4 regions of the Fictibacillus sp. KU28468 genome follow, and region 3 is predicted to be linked to each of the others. Evidence: predicted binding sites of a transcription regulator. Region 3 holds the regulator's gene; each other region holds the start of a gene.
What was found. Region 3 encodes LexA, which represses DNA repair genes until DNA is damaged. Its sites were predicted from a motif close to CGAACATATGTTCG; they were not measured.
Positions count from the first base shown of each region.

Region 1 (3,162 bases), 450 kb from region 3:
GCAGGGAAATCGCTCTTTCCCCTTTGGCAACCCGGCTGCCATAGTTTTTACAAACATTAGGCCCGCGGCTTTGCGTCCCACCTTTTCAGATGGTTTGCTCTGAGACAAAGGTCTCTTTTATTTATCCAATATAGTAATTATATACCATATAACCTATTTTTACCAACATCAAACACGAACCTTAGACCTATTTTTTCGTTTTCCATCTTTTGTACCATCGATAGCCGACTCGTACACCATTCAGCACCGGATAAGGAACTCTAAGAGGGAATCTATAAAAGAACGGCTGATAGATTTTATAATAAGCCTTTCTTAAATCTTTCCATTTATAGCATTCCTCTTTCTTGCAAAAATCTGAAACATCCACAATGATTCCCCGCCCATTAGAAATCATTACATTTTTCCCGTGAACATCCCGGGGAAAAAGGCCGCGGTTTCGAGCATAGCAGAGTGCTTCATCCACGTCACGAATCACGTTTTCGGAAATTTTCACCCCTTTATGCAGGCAATCATAAAGTGTTATTCCTTCGATTCGCTTTAGGATCAAATGGCGTTCTCCATATCCGTAACAGCGTGAATACCCAGGGTGCTCACCCAGCTGCCGGTAAACAGATATCTCTTCAAGCAGGTCTTCATGATTTCTGCCGTAAATCTTAACGACTTGGTCAGGGAAATCAGGATGGACGAAAACGGCAGCATAATTGCCGCAGCCCAGAAGCTCCCACGGTTGAGGAGCAAACAGAACTTCCACAGGATCACCGGGATTCCTGCTAATTATTTTTACTTCTTGTGTTAACTCCTCTGATAACTCCGTATACTTTTTCATGATTCACCTGGCCCGATTCCTAAGTCTCTCGCCGAAAGCTTTGAACAGCTCTGCTATTTGCGCTCTATCATCGTACCAAAAAGAAAATGTTTCATCAGCAATTCTGCTTTATTTCGAAGATGGACGTTCGGGAATCTCATGACTTCCTGATATCCCCGGATAAAAATCTGATATTCTGTGATGTCATCCACTGGCCTTCCATCCGTTACTTTAATTTTACGGGCCATCATTTCTTTTTTTACATCTCTTAATTCAAAACTGATGGCATTCATCACGTTCTCGATGAGGGTGACATACGGCTGCCTTAATTTGAAAGGAGAAACGGCTATCACTTTTAAATCACGGTTAAAGATGGTGAGCAGCATAGGATACATAATATATTTATCTACTAGTATACGATCTCTTTCATCGCCATATAACATTTTTGTTCCTCCCGATCGCCGTTCAACCCGTTTTTCCGGCAACCGACAAAATATTAGACAGCTTAAACGTACGGATTTGTTTTCGAAGACAGCAATAGGCGGTTAACGTTTCTCCTTCACAAGAAACCGGAAAAACGTAACGCTGAGTAAACTGCCCGCCGCCAGACTGATAGATCATCATAAAGGGAGAACGTTCAGACACACAACGCATCAGCAATCGATTCATTTTAGCCACCGCCTTACCATTTATTTATTCATAGTATATGCGAACAAACGTTCTTTATGCAACTAGAAAAATATGCCTACCCTTAGTAAGGATAGGCATAAACCCTAATATTATTACACGCTTTGCAATAATCCTTTCTGTCCCAGTGCCTGATGAAGGCTTCCTGCGATGGAAAATCCCTCAAAGCTAATTCCCAGAGCAACAACGGTCTGAGCAAGTTCTGGCCGCATGCCTGTCAATGTTACCTCCACACCGAGAAGCTTTAAGGATGTAATCACTTGAAAAAGGTTATGGGCGACCATCGTGTCAATGATTGGAACACCTGATAAATCAATATAAAGGTGCTCAATCTGCATCTCCATACATTCATTAAGAGCGATCTCCATGATCAATTTCGAGCGGTGGGTATCAATGGGGCCGACGAGAGGCAGGACCCCGACGGTCTGCGTAAGGCGGACAACAGGAACAGACAGCTCTTCAAGTGCCTCTCTGGCCAAGTCGAGCAGATGATTATTATAGTCGACATAGGCCACACTGAAAGAATAAACCACCTTATCCAATAATGGATCAATAATAGTCACAGCCTTCATGACTGTATGGTTATCGTAATCATTTCTTTCCACTTCTTTTCCAATGAATTCCCAGATGATCGTCCGGTAAAGCCGTGTAGAATCGAGGGCTGTATCAAGGGACAAATTGATTTCTACCGCAATTTCCCCGCTTTTTTTTCCCCATTCTAAAAATCTTTTTTCTGATTGTTCGAGGTTTGAGAATAATGCTTCACCGATGAATTGAAACAGTTCGATGCGCCAATCGATTAAAAGCTGCTTTTGCTGGTCATTCGGCGGATTGATCCCATTCTTTATCCGATTCTGCGTTACGGCCTCAGCAAGTTCCACTTTATGCTGAATAATGCAGTCTCCCAGAGCTCTTAAGTTCTTGTCCATCGTCTACCCCTCATATCGTTTATATTGTCCTATCATCATACACTATAGAAGGCTTACAATAAACGATTTCCTACCTTTGACGACGAGCCTCATCATAAGTGCCTAAATATTCTTTGATCTCTCCTTCATGAACCCAGGCCACACGGTTGAAGAGCTTATTTAAGAAGTACCGGTCATGCGAGACAGCTACGACAGTTCCGTTATATTCTTCCAGAGCATCCTCCAGGACTTCACGTGAATCAATATCCAGATGGTTGGTCGGCTCATCAAGCAGCAGCAGATTAACATCCTGGTGGACGAGCTGTGCAAAGCGAAGGCGGGTATTCTCTCCTCCGCTTAAATCCCTCACCTTCTTGAACACGGATTGTCCATAAAATAAAAACTTGGCAAGCAAATGCCTTGCTGCCCCTTCATCAACAGGAACAGCTTCACGAAAAGCAGACAATACCGTTTCATCCGGGTGACTGTTCAGTCCGGTCTGGGAAAGGTATCCAAGTTTAACGGATCTTCCAATCTCAATAAGACCAGTGACTTCCTGCTCCCCTAAGATCGCTTTTAACAAGGTAGATTTTCCTGTCCCATTGTTGCCTACAATTGCAACCTTTTCACCAAAACGGATAAAAAGATCAACTTGTTTCAGTATTTCCCTGCCAGGATAGCTTGCCGTCACATCCAGCATAGAAAGGACTTCTTTTCCGCTTCGATCCTTCATCTGAAACGAGATTTCTGTCTTTCTGCGGT
Region 1 covers NZ_CP110666.1:2,884,861-2,888,022, forward strand. Annotated here, with positions in the region: cyclic di-GMP riboswitch class I at 23-109, opposite strand; gene OKX00_RS14915 (serine/threonine-protein kinase) at 188-826, opposite strand; gene OKX00_RS14920 (YhjD family protein) at 880-1,248, opposite strand; gene OKX00_RS14925 (WYL domain-containing protein) at 1,271-1,474, opposite strand; gene OKX00_RS14930 (STAS domain-containing protein) at 1,588-2,421, opposite strand; gene abc-f (ribosomal protection-like ABC-F family protein) at 2,492-3,162, opposite strand, start outside.
Region 1: OKX00_RS14925 (WYL domain-containing protein) is a predicted target of LexA. The motif match lies at 1,515-1,528, and genes of this name have one in related genera.

Region 2 (3,162 bases), 1.7 Mb from region 3:
ACATTCTCAGTCAGTACAATAATACCTACTGAGGGGTTTAATTCTTTAACTACTTTGTAAACTGGATAATAATTCTTTTCAGATGTAACTACGTACACTAAGTTAAACGCACTTGAATAATCGTCTAATTGGTACACTAATCTATCAAGGTTATCTAAATCAGTTTTTATTTCATAAACCATCCCTTTATTACGATTAATTAAAACAAAATCTGCTTTTGATTTTTTAACAATAACTTCAGCAAATGCAGCGGTTGTTGTTAAACTGTACTTACCCAATACTAACTTATTAAATAAAGTGTTTTTAAAGAAAAATTCATTTCTATAACCATTCTTTAAAAAATTATAATTTTTCTTAAGTTCCTCATTAAAAACCTTTGAATCAAATACGTCTGTAAACAATTTATCCATTAAAAATTTTTTGCTAAAAAATCTGTTTATGTACATATAATCCAAATTAATCACACTTTCCTAACTACTACAGCATTTAAATATATTAATACAGGGTATATAATGTCAACATGAAATAAATCTAGTAATATTATCCCATACAAAACCAATAAATCACAAATAGAATATAAAAATTTGCTTAGCGGATTAATGACTGACCTAGAACAATTTTATATGTTGTCTGGGATTATTGTTCTCCAATAGTCTTCTTTAGAATCTTTTATCTCATATTTCCCTATCCCTTATATTACCTCCTATAGATTTAACATAATGGTCTAGTTATTGTACTAATACCTATCTGAAAGGGGGTGCTTTCCACTAAAATAATAATAGTGTTTGTTGACATTACAATATGCTGCTTCACTCCCACAAGTCGGTTTATTTTATTGCGTATAAAAGTTAATTTTTGTTGTCCAAATACTGTCTATTGAGGTATTTCTTTCGTGCGCTAAAAAACATGCTAATTAATTTAATAAGAAACTAATGGGATATAGTATTTTAGGTCTATTCCGTCTGCTTATTCTGGGGGAATCTCAAGAACATGCCTTTTTATTGCTTCATATATGGATGCTCAAATATAGCAGAAAGCTGTAAAGATTACGATGGAGAGTGTTGAATCAATTTTCTCATTTGCAAATGGTATATAATCTTTCAAAAAGCCTATATCATTTGTTTTTGTCTGGCTGTTTTTTCTTTTTATTCTTCTCTTTTTACTGTTTTTAGACATACACTTTAATACCTCCTTTAACAGAGGTGTTCCACTGACCTTCTTTTAGAAAACAAGATTTTACAATAAAGGTTAAAACCCACCCGTTTACAAGAACACTTGTTCGGTTGTATTATATTCTAAAGGAGGTGGGTATTATGATTAGAGATCGTGGCGCAATTAAATGGACTGCTATGATGCTGCCCGAACATGTAAAGCAACTAAGGGAGTTTGATTTAGAACAAAATGAAAAAGTGAAACCTGAACTTGATGAACAACAATTGGAGTTAATTGAAGAAACAATATGTGAAGCAATGGCTGAAGACTTATTCTTATGTATTACATACTTTAAGTACCATGATTTTCACTTACTTATTGGAAAAGTACACTATCTTGATGACTCTAAACGTGAGTGGAGGATTGTGGACTACCACAATGAACTACATAAAATTAATCTTGATGATTTGGTGGATGTGAAATTTCATTAACCTTTAATATATATACAGAAGCATTCTTAAGGATTTACGCTTTTTGGTGTGAAAAGACCTCCTTAAGAAACAAAAAAGCACCCTCTTTGGAGTGCTTTTTTCTTACGCATTATGTTTGTCTAAATAAGACTGAAATTTTGGAGCATGACCATACAATGCTTCAAAAACTTCTTCGTATCGTCCTTCTTCATGTAAGGATTGAGCAACTTCTTCTGCAAAGTGGTAATTATGATTTCGATGTGGGACAATTTTATAAATTTCAGATTCATAATGAACACTGCTTATTTTTTCACCTATATCACATGATGATCTTAAAGTATCAAACAAATCTAAAATCCTACTGTATTGTTCTCTGGTTACATCATGATCAAAAAGGACTCTATCGACTTCTGAATTAGTAAACAATAATCTTTGTCTAAATTCAATAAAATCAAGGCGTTGTTCTAATTCCTTTTCCATACAGTTCTCCTCCCTTCTACCTACTACTTTCGACCCGAAGGGAGTTATTTCCTTTTGACCATCTAAATTTTTCCATATTAACGGCTCAAATAAATGGTTATTAACTTGCGGGATACACTATTGATCTTAGATTTCTTATCTAACTTTTGATAAAGAATGATGGTGACGATGCCATTCAAAGTAATTAACAGTACTTTCGTTCCAATAGTCACATTTCTTTCCTACTATACTGTTTAGATAATTCTCTAAAGCTTCGGTACTTGTTTTACCATTTGATTTTACAGTTCCATTCAAAATTGTAATGTATCCTTTCTCAAATAAATCATCACAACCAAATTTACACATCGGCATAATTATATTTTTAAAATCCAGCTTTTCTTCTTTGGAACAAAGGGATCTTTTTTTAATATGTGCTGCCACTAAAAATGAAATCGGATACTCTTTTCCGCAAATTCCACAATTCGATGTTGTTTTATTGCGAAATAATGTAGTTCTTAAAAAACCTTGTTCAGCTCTACTCTTTGATTTCCCTTCAGTATCTAAGTCCTTCCAATCGAAGTTTTCAATAATATTCTGATATTCAACTTCACTAACTGGCTGTATTACAGTTTCACTATGAAGACCAAAATAGCTTAGTACGGATTCACTCTTATCTTCATCAAGAACTGCAAACCCTTGTACCTTATAATTTTCTGCATAATCTACAACTTTGTTAAATAGGGAGATTTGTATATCATGTTCTCTTATTTCATCTAAAAAATATATGTATTCCCATGTTTCTCCTTTGATGTTAAAACCCCAAAGATTTTGCGCCAATTGCTTATTTTGTATTTTAAAAGTTACAAATCCATATGAGTACAAGATTTTATTGGCGGAAAAGAACGTTACATCAGCTGGTTGTATTTTACTCCATTTATTAGCATTGACGTTATTTACACCCGGAGTGACTCCCCACGTCGGAACTAATCCGTCTGGGTACATATCCTTCAAATAATTGTACTCTTCAGAAGAAACAAAAGGTTTTATCCTTAATATATCTACAGGTCTTACCAATGTATCA
Region 2 covers NZ_CP110666.1:4,172,275-4,175,436, forward strand. Annotated here, with positions in the region: gene OKX00_RS22015 (sce7726 family protein) at 1-410, opposite strand, end outside; gene OKX00_RS22020 (hypothetical protein) at 1,021-1,176, opposite strand; gene OKX00_RS22025 (YolD-like family protein) at 1,314-1,643, shown strand; gene OKX00_RS22030 (DUF1878 domain-containing protein) at 1,746-2,102, opposite strand; gene OKX00_RS22035 (HNH endonuclease) at 2,238-3,162, opposite strand, start outside.
Region 2: OKX00_RS22025 (YolD-like family protein) is a predicted target of LexA. The motif match lies at 1,269-1,282, and genes of this name have one in related genera.

Region 3 (3,162 bases):
TATATACGAAATTCTGAATTTTGCAACAACAAAATAGCCTGATTTCTTTGTACTGAAATCAGGCCTTTTTACTTAATGCTTCATATTGTTCTGGCTTTTTTTACTTTCTTTTAGCTTATCCGGTGTTACATCATTGCCTTCCGGGTCAATGATCTTCAATGAATGCAATCTATTTTGAAAAGAAGTTCTGACGTTTTTCAGATACTCTTCCCTTAATTGCTTTTGTTCTTTGGCTTCTTCTGTTGACAAACCTTCTTGTTTAGATTTTTTGGCAAGAAAATTTATCCGTTCCAGTTTATCTGGTGTAAGCATGGAACACCTCTCCTTTTTCTTCGATATCCCTATCGTAACGAATATTAAGTAGAGTTTCCAGTCGGAGCACCTTCTAAATACTCCTTATACCTGCGGTGAACTGTCGCTTTTGATGCTTCATATCCAAAACCCCTTAGCGTAACGGCAATTTCTGCAAACGTAAGATCCATTCCTCTAAGCCGTATGATTTCATCAACCGGAAGTACCTTCCGGTCTCTTCCTCCATGATGGATGTTCTTTAAATTCTTTTGTGGTTTATAGCCTTTTTGAACAGCCTTCCTCATTCCTCTTTTTATCTTTAAGTTATGCAGCTTGCGCTGATATTCCTCTACAACGGCAACGATTTCAAGCACCATAGACTCCGCTTCGGAAAGATGGTATTCCCCTTGGCTGCTGTAGGTATAAACTTTAATGTTCCTCTTCTGAAGTTCGTGAAGAAGAACGATCTTGGCGTTCCCCCTGCCCAAGCGGGTATCATCCGTTACAAGAAGAACATCAAATTCTTCGTTTTGGGCCCGCTCGATTACCTCAAACAAACCATCCCGTTCCAGGCTGTATCCGCTTTCTCTATCTTTTATGACAGAGACAATGCCGAACCCATGGCTGAATGCCAGCTGTCTCAATTCATCTTCCTGCCGGGATAAAGAGGATGTCTGCTCTTCCTTTTCGGTGCTTACTCTGCAATAAATGATCGATCTCAATTGTGCCTCACCTGTCTTCTTCTGCCTTGATGGGTATCGTTAATTTCTGTCCTGGGGTAATGGTTCCTGCCTGTATTCCGTTATTCTTTTCAACCCAGTTGACAAATTCCCAATTTGAACCTTTGTCCTTCGTATATTCTTCGGCGATCTCCCAAAGTGAATCACCTTTATTAACGATAATCTCCATATATTCTCTGGATCCTTCTGCGTGAGACTGATAAGCGAACATAATAAAACCTGCTGCAACAATAGATAATAGCATAAATACCGGTGAAAATCCCTTCATCGTATATCTCCCCTTTGCGAATATGTGTTCTTATTAATTTTTATTATAATAGGAACACCTGTTCTTTACAAGGGTTTTCTTCGAACTTATGTTTGTATATCTTGTTCCTGCATGCTATACTTTTTTCAAGAGTATTCAGTGAATGAGGTGTAATCATGACAAAATTATCCAGAAGACAAATCGATATCCTGGACTTTATTAAGGAAGAAGTAAACGCGAAAGGCTATCCACCCTCAGTCAGGGAAATCGGTGAAGCAGTTGGACTGGCTTCAAGCTCAACCGTACACGGCCATTTATCCAGGCTTGAGAAAAAGGGGCTGATCAGGCGTGATCCTACCAAACCCAGGGCCATTGAAGTGCTCGGCCTCGAATCAGATCAGATCATAAACAGAACGCGATCAGTTAATGTACCGATCATCGGTAAAGTTACCGCGGGTTCCCCGATTACAGCTATCGAAAACGTTGATGAATATTTTTCATTGCCAGAACACGTTGTAGGAGACGATAATGTTTTTATGTTAACTGTAGAAGGAGACAGTATGATAGAAGCTGGCATCTACGACAGGGACCTCGTGGTCGTCAAGCAGCAGCCAACAGCTGAAAACGGTGACATCATTGTGGCCATGACAGAAGAAAATGAAGCGACTGTAAAACGCTTTTTTAAAGAAAAAGACCACATTCGCCTGCAGCCGGAAAACGCCGCTTTATCTCCAATTTTGCTGCAAAATGTGACCATACTTGGTAAAGTAATCGGTGTATATCGAACACTTCAATAAAAAAAAGCAAAAAACAGCGACCCCGCACACAAGGCTGGGTCGCTGTTTTAGTTATAAGGATAATATTAATTATGAAAGTTTGTACCGTCCGTCGTTGCTTCTATAATGCCCGCACGAATCACAAAGTCTCCAAAGTGCTCGCCTTCTTCGCGTTCTTTCGCAAATCTAGGGAACAGCATCTTCAATTCTTTTAAAATCTCTTCCTCCCCTATGTTTTCACGATACATTTTGCTCAATCGGCTGCCGTCAAACGCTGCACCCAAATACATGTTATATTTTCCTGGCGCTTTACCGATAAACCCAATTTCACCTAGCGCATGGCGGGCACATCCATTGGGGCAACCCGTCATTCGAACGGTAATCTCTTCGTTTCTCAAGCCGTTTTCTTCAGCTATGTTATCGATCTTGTTCATTAGCACCGGAAGATAGCGTTCTGCCTCCGCCATGGCTAGACCGCAAGTAGGAAGGGCCACACAAGCCATGGAATTGCGCCGGATCGCAGAAACTTTTTGGCTGTCGAGCATTCCATACTGTTCCAACAACTCTGTAATCTCTTGTTTCTTCTCTCTCGTAATATTGGCAATTATAAGGTTCTGGTTGGCGGTCAAACGGAATTCCCCTTTATGGACCTTCGCGATTTCCCTTAAACCGGTCATCAGCTTGCAGTTCTCAAAATCCGTGATACGGCCGCCTTCAACAAACAGAGTAAAATGCCAATTCTCCTGCACACCCTGTACCCAGCCATACCGGTCTCCATTATCTTCAAAAGAAAAGTCTTTCGCTTCATCCAGACTCCAGCCTAAACGGTTTTCCAGCTCTTCTTTAACGGTTTGAAGACCTAACCGGTCGACTGTATATTTAAAGCGGGCGTTCTTACGCTGTGAACGGTTTCCATAATCTCTCTGAATGGTAATGACTTTTTCAGCCACCTCAAGAATCTGGTCGGGTGTGCAAAAACCAATCACTTTTGACAGCTGCGGATAGGTTGCTTTATCTCCATGTGACATTCCCATGCCTCCACCAATGGACACATTAAATCCAATTAGCTTCCCATCTTCTACTACGGCGATTAAACCGAGGTCCTGTG
Region 3 covers NZ_CP110666.1:2,434,907-2,438,068, forward strand. Annotated here, with positions in the region: gene OKX00_RS12650 (DUF896 domain-containing protein) at 73-312, opposite strand; gene OKX00_RS12655 (YneB family resolvase-like protein) at 357-1,013, opposite strand; gene OKX00_RS12660 (cell division suppressor protein YneA) at 1,021-1,299, opposite strand; gene lexA (transcriptional repressor LexA) at 1,455-2,075, shown strand; gene cysI (assimilatory sulfite reductase (NADPH) hemoprotein subunit) at 2,141-3,162, opposite strand, start outside.

Region 4 (3,162 bases), 250 kb from region 3:
CGTATGGAACGATTAAGGAGAAGGGAAATTGAACGAATTAATCTTAATCAAATGTGGCTAGATGAAAATGGTGAATATACGAATGACTTTTTAGAATGGTGTAAAACATATCTGTCGGAAGAAGATAAGAGTATGGCGGGTACTTATGCGGAACAATCCTATCAAATGGCAATTTCAAAGAGTGCTGTTTTAAAACTCGACAGCTCTCGCCCCCTCGAAGAACTCCACGCAGAAATTAAGAACAGATTAGGTCAACATGCTGATTAACATGAAAGTAAGCTGTCGAATTGATGTACCGTAAAGTATAGGAATTACACGAAAGCAGGGTTGCTGCGAATTCCTGTTTTTGTGAAGTTTGCGGAGTAGATGATTTATCAAATAAAGAAAAAGCCGCTCAGGCGGACGAGAGAGCTTGGCGATTGCCAAGCTCTTTATCCTTTATGTCCACCGATTAACTTACTTCTATGGAGAGCTGTACCTGCTTTGGTGAACGATACGGCTCTTAATAAAGATGCAGGACCATGTTTTCTTCTTATTTCATCCATCGTATAACCTAGTCGATTTCGTTTAGGATTATCTAAATCAACCAACGATAACTGTATTTCGGAATCATCCACAACGTTAGAAATCCTAACATCTATACTTCTCACCACGTCGCCATTATAAAACTTCTCAAACAATTCAAGACAAACCTTATAGACATCCATCGTGATATTGGTCGGTTGATCGATTGTTTTTGCTCGGTGGAATCCGCCGCCGAAGGAATCTTTGGAGTAACCGATACCTAAACTAATCGTTCTTCCCGCTTTGTGTGCAGACCTTGTTCGCCTGGCCACTTCTTCGCAGATTTCTAAGATCACATGCTTTACTTCTTCTTTGTCTGTGTAGTCCCTCAATAGAATTTGGCTTTTTCCAAAACTGATTTGGCCCAGTATAATAGGTGCACCAAGATCACTATGGTCGATACCGTGAGCGTGATAATAAAGCTGGTTTCCCATGATTCCAAACTTCTTTTCAAATAGTTCTAAAGGGTAGTGGGCTAAGTCACCCACTTTAACGATACCCATTCGGTTTAATGTATTTTGTAGTCTTGAACCGATACCCCACATTTCAGACAGTGGGGTAACCGGCCATAATTTTTGAGGGACTGATTCATATGTCCACTCGGCAATCCCTTCTGTTGTTTTTTTAGCATCAAGGTCCAGACATAGTTTACTGAGCAACATGTTCTCACCGATTCCGATTGCTACTGTGAGTCCTAACTCTTCAAATATCTCCTTTTTTATCCTTCTTGCGATTGACCATTTGTCACCAAAAATACGTTCAACAGGATTTACTCGTATGAAGGCTTCATCTATGGAATAAACGTGTATATCTTCTCTAGCTGCATAACGATGGAAAATTTTGGTTACTTCCATAGACATTTCAAGGTAATACTTCATTTCCGCATTTACGATGTGGATCTCTTTATGTTTGGGTATCTCAAACAAGCGGCTTCCTGTTTTGATACGATATTTTTTTTTCATAAGGGGGGTTGAAGCTAAAACGACACTCCCTTGGCGATCGGTAGCTCCAACAACAGCTAAGTAGGTGGTTAACGGATCTAAGCCTCTTTTTATACACGAACATGAAGCATAAAAGCTCTTTAAATCAATACATAATATGCTTTCTCTTATGAAATCCATGATTAACACCCTCCCGAACTATGTTTCTCTTTATTATATGCGAATGTATGTTCTTGTTTAACTGGTAAATTTAAGGAGGTTAATTTAGACTGCTATCTCCTGCCATAATTAACGAAGGGTTAGACGAAGAGGGAATTGTTAAATTTGGTTGAATTCCATTAACGATCGATAAAATTAAAAGGACTAGTGGTATAGATAAAAGGACATTCGAGGTTCTGTTATTCTTGAAATAAACCATTGTTTAACAAGGATTTATTTTTAAATACGTTGCCAAGATGAAGTATTTTATAATGGAAATATGTTGTAATTGGAGGAATGGCTATGGCTCATTATTTGGATTATGCGGAATACCCAACAGAGGAAACATGGAACAAGTTATATGACAGAAAAAAGAAGGCTTTCGACAGATTTAAGTTTTCAAGGCTGGAGGTGGCACTTTTTCCTAAACTAACGTAAAACAGTTTAGTGGTATAAACAGATAAAGTATAGGGGTTGAGGATGATGGAAAAAGAGCTATACAAAGCAATTGAATTACGGAAAGGTGGAAACCATAAAGAATCCAACAAATTACTTATGAAACTGGTACATGAGTTTCCTGATGATGCATCGATAAACTATCAATGTGCATGGAGTTTTGATTTATTAGGGGAAGAATCGAAAGCAGTCCCCTTTTACGAAAATGCAATTAAATTAGGGTTGTATTCAAAGGACCTGGAGGGAGCCTTATTGGGATTAGGGAGTACATATAGAACATTAGGAGAATATGAAAAGTCCAAAAGTACATTTCTAAAGGGAATTGAATCATTTCCAAACAATAAAGCAATTCAAATCTTCTATTCGATGACCTTATATAATTTGAACGAACATAGTAAAGCGATGGAGTTATTATTAAAATGCTTAACAGATACAACAACTGACGATGAAATTTTAGGTTATAAAAAAGCAATTGATTTCTACTCGAATAAATTAGATGAAATTTGGGAGTAGTTTGTGAAAAGAGGTACTTAAAGTAACGGGTGCGTTAGTTGAAGAAAACGGAGCTGTCTTTAAAGGGCAGATTAGTTAAAGAATTTAGTAAATGAGGTTGAACTTTCTTGGGTAATGGAGGGGCTATTATGATGATAATTAGAGCTGTTAAACAAGAAGAAAATAGTTTTATCGAAGATTTTGTTTATGAAATATTCAAGAATACGAGCTATTCAGATGGTGTAGTTGAAAAATCTCTTGTAAGAGAGATTCGGGAAAAACAATATTACATCCCACAATTAGATTTAGTTGCTGAGGAGAAAAGGGAAATTATAGGACACTTTATACTTTCAAAACTTCCAATAAGTAATAAATATGAAAACGAAATTTTAATGTTATCCCCCGTCTCTGTGGCAATTGAAAAGCAACGACAAGGTGTTGGTACGTTTATGTTGCAGGAAGGTATTAAATTAGCTTCTGAAAGAGGATATAAAGGAATTATTGTTGAAGG
Region 4 covers NZ_CP110666.1:2,184,452-2,187,613, reverse strand. Annotated here, with positions in the region: gene OKX00_RS11325 (AAA family ATPase) at 1-267, shown strand, start outside; gene OKX00_RS11320 (Y-family DNA polymerase) at 432-1,685, opposite strand; gene OKX00_RS11315 (tetratricopeptide repeat protein) at 2,187-2,672, shown strand; gene OKX00_RS11310 (GNAT family N-acetyltransferase) at 2,801-3,162, shown strand, end outside.
Region 4: OKX00_RS11320 (Y-family DNA polymerase) is a predicted target of LexA. The motif match lies at 1,726-1,739, and genes of this name have one in related genera.